DNA from 3 places in the Citrobacter sp. FDAARGOS_156 genome. Region 3 is predicted to be linked to each of the others. Evidence: predicted binding sites of a transcription regulator. Region 3 holds the regulator's gene; each other region holds the start of a gene.
The links. The regulator Fur, encoded in region 3, represses iron uptake genes when iron is present. The targets are predictions, from matches to a motif close to ATAATAATGAGAACNACTATCAA.
Positions count from the first base shown of each region.

Region 1: a site for Fur is predicted at 3,766-3,788, ahead of AL515_RS10745 (TonB-dependent siderophore receptor). Genes of this name have one in related genera too.
Region 2: a site for Fur is predicted at 4,665-4,687, ahead of bfd (bacterioferritin-associated ferredoxin). Genes of this name have one in related genera too.

Region 1 covers NZ_CP014030.2:2,225,577-2,231,836, reverse strand. The annotation lists gene mfd (transcription-repair coupling factor) at 1-1,301, shown strand, start outside; gene ldtC (L,D-transpeptidase LdtC) at 1,449-2,414, shown strand; gene bhsA (multiple stress resistance protein BhsA) at 2,498-2,755, opposite strand; gene comR (TetR family copper-responsive transcriptional repressor ComR) at 2,999-3,634, shown strand; gene AL515_RS10745 (TonB-dependent siderophore receptor) at 3,888-6,068, shown strand; gene AL515_RS10740 (glycine zipper 2TM domain-containing protein) at 6,125-6,260, opposite strand, start outside.
Region 2 covers NZ_CP014030.2:4,556,566-4,562,825, reverse strand. The annotation lists gene tusB (sulfurtransferase complex subunit TusB) at 1-5, shown strand, start outside; gene rpsL (30S ribosomal protein S12) at 131-505, shown strand; gene rpsG (30S ribosomal protein S7) at 601-1,071, shown strand; gene fusA (elongation factor G) at 1,168-3,282, shown strand; gene tuf (elongation factor Tu) at 3,352-4,536, shown strand; gene bfd (bacterioferritin-associated ferredoxin) at 4,722-4,916, shown strand; gene bfr (bacterioferritin) at 4,988-5,464, shown strand; gene AL515_RS22575 (prepilin peptidase) at 5,461-5,928, opposite strand.
Region 3 covers NZ_CP014030.2:1,730,834-1,737,093, reverse strand. The annotation lists gene seqA (replication initiation negative regulator SeqA) at 1-268, opposite strand, end outside; gene ybfF (esterase) at 465-1,238, shown strand; gene ybfE (LexA regulated protein) at 1,367-1,654, shown strand; gene fldA (flavodoxin FldA) at 1,810-2,340, shown strand; gene AL515_RS08410 (ryhB-regulated fur leader peptide) at 2,551-2,637, shown strand; gene fur (ferric iron uptake transcriptional regulator) at 2,630-3,076, shown strand; gene tcuR (tricarballylate utilization LysR family transcriptional regulator TcuR) at 3,205-4,131, shown strand; gene tcuA (FAD-dependent tricarballylate dehydrogenase TcuA) at 4,229-5,632, shown strand; gene tcuB (tricarballylate utilization 4Fe-4S protein TcuB) at 5,619-6,260, shown strand, end outside.

The sequences.
Region 1 (6,260 bases), 490 kb from region 3:
GCGATGTGAAACTCAAAGATTTGGGTCTGCTGATTGTCGATGAAGAGCACCGCTTCGGTGTCCGTCACAAAGAGCGTATTAAAGCAATGCGCGCCGATGTCGATATTCTGACGCTGACCGCAACCCCGATCCCGCGTACGCTCAATATGGCGATGAGCGGCATGCGCGATCTGTCGATCATCGCCACACCGCCCGCTCGTCGTCTGGCGGTCAAAACCTTCGTGCGCGAATACGACAGCCTGGTGGTACGCGAAGCTATCCTGCGTGAAGTGCTGCGCGGCGGGCAGGTCTACTATCTGTTCAACGATGTTGAAAACATCCAGAAAACCGCTGACAGGCTGGCAGAGCTGGTACCGGAAGCGCGAATCGGGATTGGACACGGACAAATGCGCGAACGCGAGCTGGAACGCGTGATGAACGATTTCCACCATCAGCGCTTCAACGTGCTGGTGTGTACCACCATCATCGAAACCGGGATCGACATTCCAACCGCTAACACCATTATTATCGAGCGCGCTGACCATTTCGGGTTGGCACAATTGCACCAGCTACGCGGCCGCGTGGGACGTTCACACCATCAGGCCTATGCCTGGCTGTTGACGCCGCATCCAAAAGCGATGACCACCGATGCACAAAAACGCCTTGAGGCAATTGCATCACTGGAAGATTTGGGTGCAGGTTTTGCGCTAGCCACTCACGACCTCGAAATTCGCGGCGCGGGGGAACTGCTGGGCGAAGATCAGAGCGGTTCGATGGAAACCATCGGCTTCTCACTATACATGGAACTGCTGGAGAACGCGGTTGACGCGCTAAAAGAGGGACGCGAACCGTCACTCGAAGATCTCACCAACCAGCAAACTGAAGTCGAGTTGCGGATGCCGTCACTATTGCCAGATGACTACATCCCCGATGTGAATACGCGACTGTCGTTCTACAAGCGCATTGCCAGTGCGAAAGGCGAAAACGAGCTGGAAGAAATTAAGGTCGAGCTGATAGACCGTTTTGGTTTGTTGCCTGACCCGGCCCGTACGTTGCTGGATATTGCCCGTTTGCGCCAGCAAGCGCAAAAACTTGGTATCAGAAAGCTAGAAGGCAATGAAAAAGGCGGGACGATTGAGTTTGCCGAGAAGAACCACGTCAACCCGGTGTGGCTGATTGGCTTACTGCAAAAGCAACCGCAACACTTCCGTCTGGATGGCCCAACCAGGCTGAAGTTCATGCAAGATTTAGCTGAGCGTAAAACCCGTATCGACTGGGTACGTCAGTTTATGCGTCAACTGGAAGAAAACGCCATAGCATAGCGTTCCGGCCGGGTGAGCACGGTGCTTGCCCGGCCGATGAATTTACAAACTCTTTGCACTTCCCTGCACTTCCCGACACAGCAAACCGCCATAATTCCTGTTTACTTTTACATAATAAAAACCACGTAAAAACAATGGATTTAGGTGATGTTAAACAATAAACGACTCTCTCGCTGGCTAACGCTTTTTACGCTCGCGGCGACCGTCGCATTAGCGCTCCCGGCTCAAGCGAATACCTGGCCGCTCCCGCCGCCGGGCAGCAAACTGGTGGGCGAAAATGCCACTCACGTTGTCGAAAACAACGGCGGATCGCTGGAAGCCATTGCGAAAAAATACAACGTCGGCTTTTTAGCGCTGCTGCAGGCTAACCCCGGCGTCGATCCATACGTACCTCGCCCGGGCAGTGTTTTAACCATCCCATTGCAAACTCTGCTACCGGATGCCCCACGCGAAGGGATTGTCATTAACCTCGCCGAACTGCGTCTTTACTATTACCAGCCAGGGACAAAATCGGTGACCGTGTATCCCATTGGCATTGGCCAGTTAGGCGGTGACACGCTAACCCCGACAATGGTAACCACCATTTCGGATAAACGCGCCAACCCCACCTGGACACCAACAGCGAATATCCGAGCACGGTATAAAGCCAATGGTATCGACCTCCCTGCCGTAGTACCTGCCGGGCCGGATAACCCGATGGGCCATCATGCAATCCGCTTAGCGGCTTACGGCGGTGTGTATTTGCTGCATGGAACCAACGCGGATTTTGGCATCGGTATGCGTGTTAGTTCCGGGTGTATTCGCCTGCGTGACGGTGATATTGAAACCTTATTCCGTCAGGTTACGCCGGGAACCAAAGTGAACATCATCAACACGCCGATTAAAGCCTCCGTTGAACCTAACGGTATGCGCCTGGTTGAAGTACACCAACCGCTGTCAGAAAAGATTAATGACGACCCGCAGTTACTGCCAATCGTGTTGAATTCATCAATGCAGAACTTTAAAAATGCGGCACAAACAGACGCAGCTGTGATGGAGCATGCAATGGAGCTACGTTCAGGCATGCCTGTAGACGTGACACGCCATCACGATGCTCCTGCACAAACGCTGTAAATTCAGGTTATAAAAAAACCCCGCCGGTTTGTTCCCGCGGGGTTTTTTATTGAATTCGCAGTGGCATTGCGAGGGCTTACAACTTATTTATAGATAACTGCAGTCCCGTGAAGGGTGTTAGGACCGGTAACAGAAGTAATACGGAATGACTTCGCCCCCATTTCATCTGCTTTCTGTGCCAGTTGATCTTCCAGAGAACCTAAATTAGTCCCGGCGTTGGCGGAGATAATACCGACTTTCTGTTGGCCTGCAGGTGTAGCCTGAACTTCAACAGCGGCAAAGCTTGCAAATGAAAGTGAGCTCAGGACAGCAGCGACAAAAAGAGTTTTTACGTTTTTCATGATAGTGACCTTTAGCAGATGAATGTGTGCCGTAAGCGATTAACTTAACGATCGATAGATAAATCATAGATGTGATCCAGGTCACACGTCAACATTTTTTTATAACGATTGTTATTTAAAGTACAAAGGTCTTATTTTTCATATCAATAGCATTGAATTATTTTTATCTTGAATGCACTGGAGTGTCTGCGCGATTATTTTTATAATGGTTATTCAATAAACCCAACCAGGTACAACGGCACCATGACAACTGAAACGACAGGTTGTGCAAAAAAAAGCCGTGGCCGACCAAAAGTGTTCGACAGGGAAGCCGCGCTTGATAAGGCCATGACACTCTTCTGGCAGCACGGATATGAAGCGACATCGCTCGCCGATCTCGTAGAAGCAACCGGGGCAAAAGCGCCTACGCTGTATGCAGAATTTACCAATAAGGAAGGACTGTTTCGTGCCGTGCTGGACCGCTATATCAGTCGCTTCGCGGCAAAACACGAAGCCCAACTGTTTTGTGAAGAAAAAAGCCTCGAATCTGCACTTGAGGACTATTTCACCGCCATAGCGACCTGCTTCACCAGTAAAGACACGCCTGCGGGATGTTTCATGATTAACACATCCGCTACGCTGGCCGCCTCCTCCCGGGACATTGCGCACACGGTTAAATCCCGTCACGCCATGCAGGAACAGACGCTGGCTCAGTTTCTGCATCAACGACAGGAAAAGGGTGAAATACCAGCACACTGCGATGTACAAAAGTTGGCTGAATATCTGAACTGTATTTTGCAGGGTATGTCGATCAGCGCCCGCGAAGGAGCCTCGTTCGAAAAACTGATGCAGATCGCGCACACCACATTACGATTGTGGCCTGAACTGATTAAAGATTAACCATCCCCACACTACCCACGTCTTAATGTCATCACCGGGAGCTTACGCTGCTCCTGGTGGAAACGGCACATTTTAACCCCTACATTCTTTATTGTTTTCATTGGGTTAATGCATTTATTTTGTAAAATACATTGATAATGTCAATCATTATCAGCAATATTCGCATTTGTTTTAATACCCGTTTCATAATGTAACGATCGGTTTCCATGCCGTAAAAATAAAAACAGGCCAACAAATTTTATAAGGAATACAAATGAATAAGCATCTCTGGGTGCTCAATCCTCTGTTACTGTCTTTAACCCTACCGGCAATGGCGGCAGAAGAAGAAGATCTCATCGTCAGCGCCAACCGGAGCCAACGCACCGTGGCAGAAATGGCGCAAACGACATGGGTTATCGAAGGCAGAGAGATTGAACAGCAGGTTCAGGGGGGGAAAGAGTTTAAAGATGTTCTGGCTCAGTTGATCCCCGGAATCGACGTTAGCAGCCAGGGACGGACCAACTACGGGATGAACATGCGTGGTCGCGCCATCGTTGTGCTTATTGACGGTGTTCGTCTCAACTCTTCCCGCACCGACAGCCGCCAGCTCGACTCCATTGATCCGTTTAATATTGCACACATTGAAGTTATCTCCGGGGCAACATCACTGTATGGCGGCGGAAGTACCGGTGGTTTGATCAACATCGTCACCAAAAAAGGTCAGTCTGAGCGTGAAGTTGAACTCGAACTGGGCAGCAAAAGCGGTTTCAACAACAGTAACGATCATGACGAGCGTGTTGCCGCCGCAGTGAGCGGAGGAACCGACCGCGCATCCGGACGCATGTCTGTCGCTTATCAACGGTTTGGGGGGTGGTATGATGCCAACCACGACGCCTTAATGCTCGATAATACCCAAACCGGTCTGCAGCATTCCGATCGCCTGGATCTGATGGGTACCGGGACGATTGAGCTTGATGACAACCGCCAGCTGCAGCTGGTTACGCAGTACTACAAAAGCCAGGGAGATGACGACTACGGACTGGATCTCGGCAAGAACATGTCTGCCGTGACGGGAACCGGCAATGCTCATACCAGCAGCGGTCTCAATTCCGACCGTATCCCCGGCACGGAACGACATCTGATCAGTCTGCAATATTCCGATGCCAATTTCTTCGGCCAGAATCTGGTCAGCCAGATCTATTACCGTGACGAATCACTTAAATTCTATCCCTTCCCTACGCTGAGCAAAGGTAAGGTCACCAGTTTCTCCGCATCACAGCAGGATACTGACCAGTTTGGTGCCAAAATCACCCTCAACAGCCAGCTGATGGAAAACTGGGAACTGACATGGGGTATCGACGCCGATCACGAAACATTCGATTCCAATCAAGAATTCTTCGATCTGGCTTATTCCCTCCCCTCTGGCGGTATGGATAACCGAACGGCCTACACCACCGGGCGCTATCCCGGTTACAGCATCACCAACTTCGCGCCTTTCCTGCAAAACAGCTACGACATTAATGACATCTTTACGCTCAGCGGTGGTATCCGCTACCAGTGGACTGAAAACCGCGTTGATGATTTTGTCGGCTATACGCAACAACAAGGCATCGCAACGGGTCTGGCGAACTCTGCTGATAGTATCCCGGGTGGCAAAGCAGACTATGATAACTTCCTGTTTAATGCGGGCATCCTCGCACACCTGACCGATCGCCAGCAGACCTGGTTCAACTTCTCTCAAGGTGTGGAACTTCCCGACCCCGGAAAATACTACGGCAACGGTACCTACTCGCTGGTTGGCGATCATTATCAGCTCCAGCGCAGTGTTAACGTAGCGGATTCACGTCTGGAAGGCATTAAAGTTAACTCTTACGAACTGGGGTGGCGCTACACCGGCGATAACCTGCGTACACAGCTCGCCGCTTACTATTCCACGTCTGATAAATCGATCGTCGTTAACCGCAACGATATGACCATTAACGTACAACCCGACGATCGCCGGATTTATGGCCTTGAAGGCGCGGTGGATTATTTCATTGCTGATACAGACTGGAGTCTGGGAAGTAACTTCAACATCATTAAATCGGAAGTGAAGCAAAACGGTAAATGGCAAAAATGGGATGTCACTCTGGCTTCGCCATCTAAAGCAACCGCATGGGTTGGCTGGGCGCCAGAACCGTGGTCTCTGCGAGTACAGAGCCAGCAGACATTTGACCTGAGCGACGCCAGTGGCAACAAGCTGGATGGGTACAATACGATGGACTTTATCGGCAGCTATCAGCTCCCGCTGGGTAAACTGACCTTTAGCGTTGAGAATCTGCTGAATGAAGAGTACACCACCCTCTGGGGACAGCGTGCACCGTTACTCTACAGCCCGACTTATGGCAGTCCATCCTTGTATGAATACAAAGGTCGGGGTCGCACCTTTGGTTTGAACTATGCCTTAACCTTCTGATAAAAAAAGCCCCCCAGCCTGAGCGATGGGGGGCTAATATTCATGATAACGCTATTTTACGCCTTGTTATTCAGAACCAACTGGCCGTTGTTATCCAGCGGAATTTGCGTACCGGGATCTTTATCCATGCGGATTTTGCCCTGCTGATCGCCAATTTTATACGTTACGTCGTAGCCCAGCATTTTTTCTGAT
Region 2 (6,260 bases), 1.9 Mb from region 3:
GGTAATTGTGGGATCGTTGTATATTTCTTGACACCTTTTCGACACCGACCTAAAATTCTGCGTCCTCATATTGTATGAGGTCGTTTTATTACGTGTTTACGAAGCAAAAGCTAAAACCAGGAGCTATTTAATGGCAACAGTTAACCAGCTGGTACGCAAACCACGTGCACGCAAAGTTGCAAAAAGCAACGTGCCTGCGCTGGAAGCATGCCCGCAGAAACGTGGCGTATGTACTCGTGTATATACTACCACTCCTAAAAAACCGAACTCCGCACTGCGTAAAGTTTGCCGTGTTCGTCTGACTAACGGTTTTGAAGTGACTTCCTACATCGGTGGTGAAGGTCACAACCTGCAGGAGCACTCCGTGATCCTGATCCGTGGCGGTCGTGTAAAAGACCTCCCGGGTGTTCGTTACCACACCGTTCGTGGTGCGCTTGACTGCTCCGGCGTTAAAGACCGTAAGCAATCACGCTCCAAGTATGGCGTGAAACGTCCTAAGGCTTAATGGTTCTCCGTTAAGTAAGGCCAAACGTTTTATATTAATGTCAAACTAAACTCTTAGAGTTTTGGACAATCCTGAATTAACAACGGAGTATTTCCATGCCACGTCGTCGCGTCATTGGTCAGCGTAAAATTCTGCCGGATCCGAAGTTCGGATCAGAACTGCTGGCTAAATTTGTAAATATCCTGATGGTAGATGGTAAAAAATCTACTGCCGAAACTATCGTATACAGCGCGCTGGAGACCCTGGCTCAGCGTTCTGGTAAAAACGAACTGGAAGCTTTCGAAGTAGCTCTCGAAAACGTGCGCCCGACTGTCGAAGTTAAGTCTCGCCGCGTTGGTGGTTCTACTTATCAGGTACCAGTTGAAGTCCGTCCGGTCCGTCGTAATGCTCTGGCAATGCGTTGGATCGTTGAAGCTGCTCGTAAACGCGGTGATAAATCCATGGCTCTGCGCCTGGCGAACGAACTTTCTGATGCTGCAGAAAACAAAGGTACTGCAGTTAAGAAACGTGAAGACGTTCACCGTATGGCAGAAGCCAACAAGGCGTTCGCACACTACCGTTGGTAATCCCTTCGGAGTTTTAGTCACCAGGCGGGCGCTTCTAGTAAGCAGCCCGCTTTGGGCTACTTAAATTGAACGCCTAAAAGATAAACGAGGAATCAAATGGCTCGTACAACACCCATCGCGCGCTACCGTAACATCGGTATCAGTGCGCACATCGACGCCGGTAAAACCACTACTACCGAACGTATTCTGTTCTACACCGGTGTAAACCATAAAATCGGTGAAGTTCATGACGGCGCAGCCACCATGGACTGGATGGAGCAGGAGCAGGAGCGTGGTATTACTATCACCTCCGCAGCGACTACTGCATTCTGGTCTGGTATGGCTAAGCAGTACGAACCGCATCGCGTAAACATCATCGACACCCCGGGGCACGTTGACTTCACAATCGAAGTAGAACGTTCCATGCGTGTGCTTGATGGTGCAGTAATGGTTTACTGCGCAGTTGGTGGTGTTCAGCCTCAGTCTGAAACCGTATGGCGTCAGGCAAACAAATATAAAGTTCCGCGCATTGCGTTCGTTAACAAAATGGACCGTATGGGTGCGAACTTCCTGAAAGTTGTTGGTCAGATCAAAACCCGTCTGGGCGCGAACCCTGTTCCGCTGCAGCTGGCAATTGGCGCTGAAGAAGCGTTCACCGGTGTTGTTGACCTGGTGAAAATGAAAGCCATCAACTGGAACGAAGAAGATGCAGGCGTAACCTTCACTTATGAAGATATCCCGGCTGACATGCAGGAACTGGCTGAAGAATGGCACCAGAACCTGATCGAGTCCGCTGCGGAAGCTTCAGAAGAGCTGATGGAGAAATACCTGGGTGGTGAAGAACTGACTGAAGAAGAGATCAAAAAAGCTCTGCGTCAGCGTGTTCTGAACAACGAAATCATCCTGGTAACCTGTGGTTCTGCGTTCAAGAACAAAGGTGTTCAGGCGATGCTGGATGCGGTAATTGATTACCTGCCATCCCCAGTCGACGTACCTGCGATCAACGGTATTCTGGACGACGGTAAAGATACTCCTGCTGAGCGTCATGCTAGCGATGACGAGCCGTTTGCTGCTCTGGCATTCAAAATCGCTACCGACCCGTTCGTGGGTAACCTGACCTTCTTCCGCGTGTACTCTGGTGTGGTTAACTCCGGTGACACCATCCTGAACTCCGTGAAAACTGCACGTGAACGTTTCGGCCGTATCGTACAGATGCACGCTAACAAACGTGAAGAGATCAAAGAAGTTCGCGCGGGCGATATCGCTGCTGCTATCGGTCTGAAAGACGTGACCACTGGTGACACTCTGTGTGACCCGGATCACCCGATCATTCTGGAACGTATGGAATTCCCTGAGCCGGTAATTTCCATCGCGGTAGAACCGAAAACCAAAGCTGACCAGGAAAAAATGGGTCTGGCTCTGGGCCGTCTGGCTAAAGAAGACCCGTCATTCCGCGTATGGACTGACGAAGAATCTAACCAGACCATTATCGCTGGTATGGGTGAGCTGCACCTCGACATCATCGTTGACCGTATGAAGCGTGAATTCAACGTTGAAGCGAACGTCGGTAAACCTCAGGTTGCTTACCGTGAAGCGATTCGCGCGAAAGTTACCGATATCGAAGGTAAACACGCTAAGCAGTCTGGTGGTCGCGGTCAGTACGGTCATGTTGTTATCGACATGTACCCGCTGGAGCCGGGTTCAAACCCGAAAGGCTACGAGTTCATCAACGACATCAAAGGTGGTGTAATTCCTGGCGAATACATCCCGGCCGTTGATAAAGGCATCCAGGAACAGCTGAAATCTGGCCCGCTGGCTGGTTACCCGGTTGTTGATCTGGGCGTGCGTCTGCACTTCGGTTCTTACCATGACGTTGACTCCTCTGAGCTGGCGTTTAAACTGGCCGCTTCTATCGCCTTCAAAGATGGCTTTAAGAAAGCGAAACCAGTTCTGCTTGAGCCTATCATGAAGGTTGAAGTAGAGACTCCGGAAGAGAACACCGGTGACGTAATCGGTGACTTGAGCCGCCGTCGTGGTATGCTTCGTGGTCAGGAATCCAACGTCACTGGCGTTGTTATCCATGCTGAAGTTCCGCTGTCTGAAATGTTCGGATATGCAACCCAGCTGCGTTCTCTGACCAAAGGCCGTGCTTCTTACTCCATGGAGTTCCTGAAGTACGACGATGCGCCGAACAACGTTGCTCAGGCCGTTATTGAAGCCCGTGGTAAATAATCCACAGGATTAAAACCTAAGTCCCGTGCTCTCTCCATAGGGGAGAGCACTATAGTAAGGAATATAGCCGTGTCTAAAGAAAAATTTGAACGTACAAAACCGCACGTTAACGTCGGCACCATCGGCCACGTTGACCACGGTAAAACTACCCTGACCGCTGCAATCACTACCGTACTGGCTAAAACCTACGGCGGTGCTGCTCGTGCATTCGACCAGATCGATAACGCGCCGGAAGAAAAAGCTCGTGGTATCACCATCAACACTTCTCACGTTGAATATGACACCCCGACTCGCCACTACGCACACGTAGACTGCCCGGGCCACGCCGACTATGTTAAAAACATGATCACCGGTGCTGCGCAGATGGACGGCGCGATCCTGGTTGTTGCTGCGACTGACGGCCCGATGCCGCAGACTCGTGAGCACATCCTGCTGGGTCGTCAGGTAGGCGTTCCGTACATCATCGTGTTCCTGAACAAATGCGACATGGTTGATGACGAAGAGCTGCTGGAACTGGTAGAAATGGAAGTTCGTGAACTTCTGTCTCAGTACGATTTCCCGGGCGACGACACTCCGATCGTTCGTGGTTCTGCTCTGAAAGCGCTGGAAGGCGAAGCAGAGTGGGAAGCGAAAATCATCGAACTGGCTGGCTTCCTGGATTCTTACATCCCGGAACCAGAACGTGCTATCGATAAGCCGTTCCTGCTGCCAATCGAAGACGTATTCTCCATCTCCGGTCGTGGTACCGTTGTTACCGGTCGTGTAGAACGCGGTATCATCAAAGTTGGTGAAGAAGTTGAAATCGTTGGTATCAAAGAGACTGCCAAGTCTACCTGTACCGGCGTTGAAATGTTCCGCAAACTGCTGGACGAAGGCCGTGCTGGTGAGAACGTTGGTGTTCTGCTGCGTGGTATCAAACGTGAAGAAATCGAACGTGGTCAGGTACTGGCTAAGCCGGGCTCTATCAAGCCGCACACCAAGTTCGAATCTGAAGTGTACATTCTGTCCAAAGACGAAGGCGGCCGTCATACTCCGTTCTTCAAAGGCTACCGTCCGCAGTTCTACTTCCGTACTACTGACGTGACGGGTACCATCGAACTGCCGGAAGGCGTAGAGATGGTAATGCCGGGCGACAACATCAAAATGGTTGTTACCCTGATCCACCCGATCGCGATGGATGACGGTCTGCGTTTCGCAATCCGTGAAGGCGGCCGTACTGTAGGTGCGGGCGTTGTTGCTAAAGTAATGAGCTAATTATTGATTAATTGGCTTTGAGCTTAAAAAGGGCGCTTAGGCGCCCTTTTTGCTGCCTGCAATTTAGTAGCTGTCATATTTATTCGCATTTTTTATTCATTCTCCCGCCGCGTAAATAGCGTTGTGCTATTGTAATCATAACTATTCTCATTTACACTTTGCGCAGAAATTGAACGGGAGCGATCATGTACGTTTGTTTGTGTAATGCGATAAGTGATAAAAAAATTCGTCAGGCTGTTCGCCAGTTTCATCCTCAGTCCTTTCAGCAATTACGTAAGTTTATTCCTGTTGGAAATCAGTGCGGTAAGTGCATTCGTGCTGCGCGTGAAGTCATGCAGGATGAATTAACTCAAATGCCAGAATTTAAAGAGATCGCCTAAGTCACACTCTTTTTTTTGACATCCCTGTAGCCCCATCTACGCTCTAAGAGTGGAAGCGGAGGGACTATAAAATGAAAGGTGATGTTAAAATCATAAATTATCTCAATAAACTATTGGGAAATGAGCTTGTCGCAATCAACCAGTATTTTCTCCATGCCCGTATGTTTAAAAACTGGGGACTGACTCGCCTCAATGATGTTGAGTACCATGAATCAATAGATGAGATGAAACACGCTGATAAATATATTGAGCGTATTTTATTCTTAGAAGGTCTCCCAAACTTACAAGATCTAGGTAAGTTGGGGATTGGTGAAGATGTTGAAGAGATGCTGCAATCCGATCTTCGACTCGAGCTTGATGGTGCGAAAGATTTACGCGAAGCCATTGCTTACGCCGATAGCGTTCATGACTATGTTAGTCGGGACATGATGATTGAGATCCTGACCGAAGAAGAAGGGCATATCGATTGGCTCGAAACGGAGTTGGATCTGATTGGAAAACTTGGATTGCAAAACTATCTGCAATCGCAAATTAAGGTCAGCGACTAACCGCCCTGTATCAGATTTAGCCAGCCAACAACAAAACCCGCAGCCGCCAGATATGGCCCAAAAGGCAGCGGGTTTTTTAGTTTCTTTTTTCCATGCGTTATAAATGCTACACCTGTAATGCAGCAAGCCAGCCCGGCGGCAAGTAAGATCAACAGAGGTAATGAGTCCCATCGATGCCACGCGCCAAGTGCGGCGAGAAATTTTACGTCTCCATAGCCTAATCCTTCTTGATGCCATGCCAGGCGGTATCCCCAATAGAACAGAGAAAATACACCATACCCTGCAATGGCTCCCCAAAGTGCATCGGACAACTGTGTGGGGTTGCAACATTGATGAAAAAGAAGACCACTCCAGAGAAGAGGGCAGGTGAATTTGTCGGGCAATAGGCCAGTACGCAAATCCTGAACCCCAAGCAGTCCGGATAGAGAGATATAAATCAGCAAAAAGGGAAGTTCAGTATTCATGCCTCAATCCGGTGCGAGAAAGAGCTAACTATCAGGTAAGTAGCGCTAACTGCACAACGCCCGAATATCCATTTTGCTGGCGTCTTTCCAGGGAATTTGCGTCGCGTAAAAGCGTATACAATCAGAGTGGGATAGCACTCGCATCTGCGTAAGAGTGATTAATTTCTACGCGGCACTTGCTTAAGGCTGAGATTTACGTATAATGCGCGGGCTTGTCTAATATTGACAGCGGTTCGATATGAGCCACCGGTAATGCGAAAGCAATACCAGACAATGTTCCCAATCGGGGAACTCTGTAAGAACGGTTACACTCTCCCATCAATCGTAATGGG
Region 3 (6,260 bases):
AGCGATTCACTGCTTTTTTCTGTTCCGCATATTCATCGGAAAGCAGCAGTTCACGCATGGCGCGCACTTTGTCTTTCGTAGGGTTGACCGGCTTGGCTTCCACGACAGGTTGTACCGCGCGGACTTCTTTTACTACCGGAGTGACAGGCTGTGATGCGGCGGAAAACTTCAACATACGCCGTAAAATGTCGGATGCGCTCTCGCCAATATGCTTGGTGTGGCTGGCAATATAGCTATAGAGTTCATCATCAACTTCAATCGTTTTCATCTTAATCCAGTGCAATGTTTGGCTGAATACAAGTTGTCAGGACTTTACACGCTGTAGTGTAAAGGCAAATCCTAACAGCGGATAGCGTCAAGCCTGGTGACCAGCAAAACTCGGAGTAACCGTAGTTGTTGCAGCCATGTGGCAGAATGGTCAACATGATACCCTAACCCGTCAGTGTGAAAAAAAGAACTTTGCCATGAAATTGAATATCCGAGCGCAATCTGCGCAAAACCCGCACAATAATTCTCCCATCGTCCTGGTTCACGGCCTGTTTGGCAGTCTGGATAACCTCGGGATCCTGGCACGCGATCTCGTGGCCGATCACGACATCATCCAGGTTGATATGCGAAATCATGGTCTCTCCCCTCGTTCACCTGAGATGAATTATCCGGCCATGGCGCAAGATCTGCTGGATACGCTGGACGCTAGGCAGATTGAAAAAGCGATCTTTATTGGCCACTCGATGGGCGGTAAAGCCGTTATGGCGCTGACTGCGCTGGCTCCTGAACGTGTCGAACGGCTGGTCGCCATCGACATTGCTCCCGTTGACTACCATGTTCGCCGCCACGATGAGATTTTTGCGGCAATCAATGCCGTAACCGATGCACAAGCGTCCTCACGCCAGCAGGCGGCGAGCGTTATGCGTCAGCACCTGCAAGAGGAAGGTGTTATCCAGTTTCTGCTGAAATCCTTTGTTGACGGCGAGTGGCGCTTTAACGTTCCCGTATTGTGGGATCAATATCCTCATATCGTCGGTTGGGAGACCATTCCGGCGTGGGAACACCCGGCGCTGTTTATCCCCGGCGGTAATTCACCTTATGTGACCGAAGCATATCGCGAACAGCTACTGGCGCAATTCCCGCAGGCCCGCGCACACGTTATTGCCGGCGCAGGCCATTGGGTACATGCGGAAAAACCCGATGCGGTGCTGCGCGCCATCCGTCGTTATCTGAGCGAGCAGGTTAACTGATTAAAAACTCAGCGTCCGCGCGTGATTACGCGCGTGGGCGTTGGCGCGCCTCCCCTGCTGATGTATTATGGCGCGCTATCCATCCGGGCGGACGCCTGGCTGATTGTTTCCCCGAAGTCACCAAGATCATGGCCAAAGAACAAACGGACCGTACGACATTAGATCTGTTCGCGCAGGAGCGTCGCCCGGGACGACCCAAAACTAATCCGCTCTCGCGTGATGAACAGTTACGTATTAACAAACGTAATCAGCTTAAACGCGACAAAGTTCGCGGGCTTAAGCGTGTCGAACTGAAACTGAACGCCGATGCCGTTGACGCTCTGAACGAGCTGGCCGAGGCACGCAACATGAGTCGCAGTGAACTCATCGAAGAGATGCTGATGAACCAACTCACCGCATTGCGCGGTCAGGCTTAGTCTGAATTTCTGCTCTAAATCATAAATCGTGTAGCACAGAGTGCAGTCCTGCGTGTTTGCTGTTTCCGCATGCCTGACTGTTCTGCTATGATTGCCCTTATCCGTGGGCAATGCGCCACCACCATTTCAATAAGTTTCAAGAGGTTATTTTACTCATGGCAATCACTGGCATCTTTTTCGGCAGCGACACCGGTAATACCGAAAATATCGCAAAAATGATTCAAAAACAGCTTGGTAAAGACGTTGCCGATGTACATGACATTGCAAAAAGCAGCAAAGAAGACCTGGAAGGGTATGACATTCTGCTGCTCGGCATCCCAACCTGGTACTACGGTGAAGCGCAGTGCGACTGGGACGACTTCTTCCCTACTCTCGAAGACATTGATTTTAACGGTAAACTGGTGGCATTGTTCGGCTGTGGCGACCAGGAAGATTACGCAGAATATTTCTGTGATGCGTTAGGCACCATCCGTGACATCATTGAGCCGCGCGGCGCCACCATCGTCGGCCACTGGCCAACGGCGGGTTACCATTTTGAAGCGTCTAAAGGTCTGGCAGATGACGACCACTTTGTCGGTCTGGCTATCGATGAAGATCGCCAGCCGGAACTGACCGCTGAACGCGTAGAAAAATGGGTTAAGCAGATCTCTGAAGAGCTGCACCTCGACGAAATCATCAATGCCTGATTTCGTGCGGCGTAGATATTCATCTGCGCCGCATCAATAGATAGAACCAATCAAAATAATTGCTACAAATTTGTAACTTTTTCGCCTGACCCTGTACAATGGCTGGATGCCAATCGGGTATTGCACAGTGTGTTTGTTGGTGATACCACGTTTTGATTAACAATATTTGCCAGAGACTTGCAGTTTTCATTTAGGCATGGCAGTTCTATAATGATACGCATTATCTCAAGTGCAATTTCTGTCACTTCTGTTAATGAAGTGAACCGTTTAGCTACAGGACAGATTCCGCATGACTGACAACAATACCGCATTAAAGAAGGCTGGCCTGAAAGTAACGCTTCCTCGTTTAAAGATTCTGGAAGTTCTTCAGGAACCGGATAACCATCACGTCAGTGCGGAAGACTTATACAAACGCCTGATCGACATGGGTGAAGAAATTGGTCTGGCGACCGTGTATCGCGTGCTGAACCAGTTTGATGATGCCGGTATCGTGACCCGCCATAATTTTGAAGGTGGTAAATCCGTCTTCGAACTGACTCAACAGCATCATCACGATCACCTGATTTGCCTTGACTGCGGCAAAGTGGTCGAGTTCAGCGATGACTCCATCGAAGCGCGTCAACGTGAGATTGCGGCTAAACATGGCATTCGTTTAACTAACCATAGCCTCTATCTGTACGGTCACTGCGCTGAAGGCGATTGCCGCGAAGATGAGCACGCGCACGACGGCAAGTAATGTAATGCTCTCTGAAAAGCCAACCATCCGGTTGGCTTTTTTTATGCGCGTTATCAGCGTGTTTCCCCTTCCCTCCACTCTTGTGTTGCTTTAATGTAAAAAGCAATTGTCCCTTCCGGAGAGTCGAAATGGAACTTCGCCAGCTACGTTATTTTGTGCGCATTGTAGAAACCGGCAGCATGGGTAGCGCGGCGCTCGACCTCAGTATCGGTGTTTCGGCGCTCAGCCAGCAAATGACCCGCCTGGAAAACGAACTCGCCATACGTCTGCTGCAACGTACCTCGCGTGGCGTGACGCCCACCAGCGCTGGACTGGCATTTTACGCCCAGGCACAGCTGGCGCTCCGTCACGCAGACGATGCGATCCTCGCCGCACGGGAGGCCAGACTTTCCGGGCACGTCAGCGTCGGCATGGCCCCCAGTACTGCTTCCGTTCTTGGGATGCCTTTCATCAACGCCATGCGGGAAAGCTATAGTGATGTCCGCCTGCATGTGGTGGAAAGCCTCTCTGGTAACCTGGAACGAATGATTAATACCCGCCAGATTGATCTGGCGGTGGTATTTCAAAAAGAAAAGATCCTGCGCTGGAGCGCCAGACCGATTCTCGAAGAACGGCTATTTTTAATTGGTACTCATGCCCTACTGGCTGATATTACCGATGACAATATTGCTCCAGCCCAATTGGCACGTATTCCATTGATAATGCCAAGCCCAGGACATGGTCTGCGCGGCAGACTGGATGCTATCAGCCAGGAGCATGCGCTGAACATTGAGATCGCGACAGAAATTGACGGCCTGACGCTACTGATGCACGCCGTTCGCAGCGGAATCGGTGCAACACTTCAGCCCGGTGCGGCAATTTCCCATCTCGATAAAGAGACATTAAGAGTGATTGGCATCCATAATCCCATACTTAGCCGCCCCAACTTTTTGGTCAGCCTTTCTGACGATGAACTCACCCCAGCAGGTCTCGCTGCCCGTGTGGTACTAGCCAAAGTGATGCATCAACTGGTGGAATCTGGACACTGGCCAGGTGCGATCCTTTACAATAATTAAAGGGCTGTTTAGCATCGCGTCATAGCGTCCACACAACTTACTCGTATACATTTTAATTACAAACTTAACAATTGGTTAAGTGGTAATGGAGTATGCGATGGTTGATGTTCTGGTGATTGGCGGCGGCAATGCTGCACTATGTGCCGCCTTAACCGCCCGGGAGCAAGGCGCTTCGGTACTGTTGCTTGAGGCAGCCCCGCGTGAATGGCGCGGAGGAAACTCCCAACACACGCGTAATTTACGCTGTATGCATGATGCGCCACAGGATGTACTGGTGGAGAGCTATCCAGAAGAGGAGTATTGGCAAGATCTGCTGCGCGTAACGGAAGGAAATACCAACGAAGCCCTGGCACGTCTGGTGATCCGTACCTCATCACAGTGTCGCGACTGGATGCGCCAGCACGGCGTCAATTTTCAACCTCCACTCTCAGGCGCTCTACACGTGGCGCGAACCAATGCCTTTTTTATGGGCGGCGGGAAAGCCCTGGTGAATGCCTATTATCGCAGCGCAGAAAAGTTAGGCGTGCAAATCCGCTATAACACCCCGGTACAGGCGCTTGAATTGCACAACGGCGAGTTCGTAGCGGCGCTGGCTGGTGCAGAGCGCATTCCGGCAAAGACCTGCGTGCTTGCCGCTGGCGGGTTTGAATCTAACCGCGAATGGCTGCGAGAAGCCTGGGGTGAGAACGCCCGCGGTGAATGGCCTGCGGATAACTTCCTCATTCGTGGCACGCGCTTTAATCAGGGCGTACTGCTCAAATTTATGATCGATGCCGGCGCGGACATCATCGGCGACCCCTCCCAGTCACACTGCGTGGCGATTGATGCCCGGGCCCCCTTATATGACGGCGGGATTTGCACCCGCGTGGACTGTGTTTCGCTTGGCATCGTAGTGAACCGCGATGCAGAACGATTTTATGATGAAGGCGAGGATTTCTGGCCCAAACGTTATGCCATCTGGGGACGTCTGGTCGCCCACCAGCCCGGGCAAATTGGTTACTCCATTATCGACAGTAAAGCCATCGGTCACTTCATGCCCCCGGTTTTTCCAGGCGCACAGGCCACTACGTTAGCAGAGCTGGCACGCCAGTTGGGACTGGATACTGAGCGCTTTACCCATACTGTCATGCAGTACAACAGCGCCTGCCTGCCAGGCCACTTTGACCACACCACTCTGGATAACTGTGCAACACAAAATCTGACACCGGCAAAAACACATTGGGCGCGACCACTGGATACGCCACCTTACTATGGCTATGCCTTACGTCCGGGGATCACCTTCACCTACCTGGGGTTAAAGGTGAATGAACACGCCGCAGTGCATTTTGCCGGGCGTCCAAGTCGCAATCTGTTCGTCGCCGGGGAGATGATGGCGGGCAACGTGCTGGGAAAAGGCTACACCGCAGGTGTAGGCATGTCGATTGGGACCACCTTTGGCCGTATTGCCGGAAAAGAAGCCGCTCTGGCAGCACGTGAGGAGGCACATCATGAAACCGCTTGAGAAATTAATTATCGAAGCGAAAATGCTAACCGAGCCGGAAGCGGAAGTTGAACGAGTTATGCAAGTCTGCAATGCCTGCCGCTATTGCGAGGGTTTTTGCGCCGTGTTCCCGGCGATGACTCAGCGTCTGGAATTCGGTAAAGCGGATATCAACTATCTGGCCAACTTGTGCCATAACTGCGGCGCCTGCCTGCACGCGTGTCAATACGCACCGCCCCATGAATTTGCTATCAATGTACCGAAAGCAATGGCAGAAGTAAGGCTGGAAACCTATCAGCACTACGCGCAACCCGCCGCCTTTGGCGCGCTTTATCGTCGTGCAGGCGTCACCGTGACGCTGTCGCTGGTTTTCGGTCTGATCCTGTTTTTACTCCTCGCTATAGGTTTAACAGGCACGTTACTCCATCCCCCGCTGGCCGGAGATTTCTACCAAATTTTCCCGCATAACCTGCTGGCATGGATGTTTGGTTCAGTCTTTATTCTGGCGATGGGTCTGCTGATGGCGGGCGTTATCCGCTTCTGGCGGGAGATTTCTCCGGGGATGCCGCGTTCCTCTGACATTGCTGAAGCCTCTCACAATGCGCTGACGCTGAAATATCTCGATGGCGGGCACGGCAAAGGGTGTAAC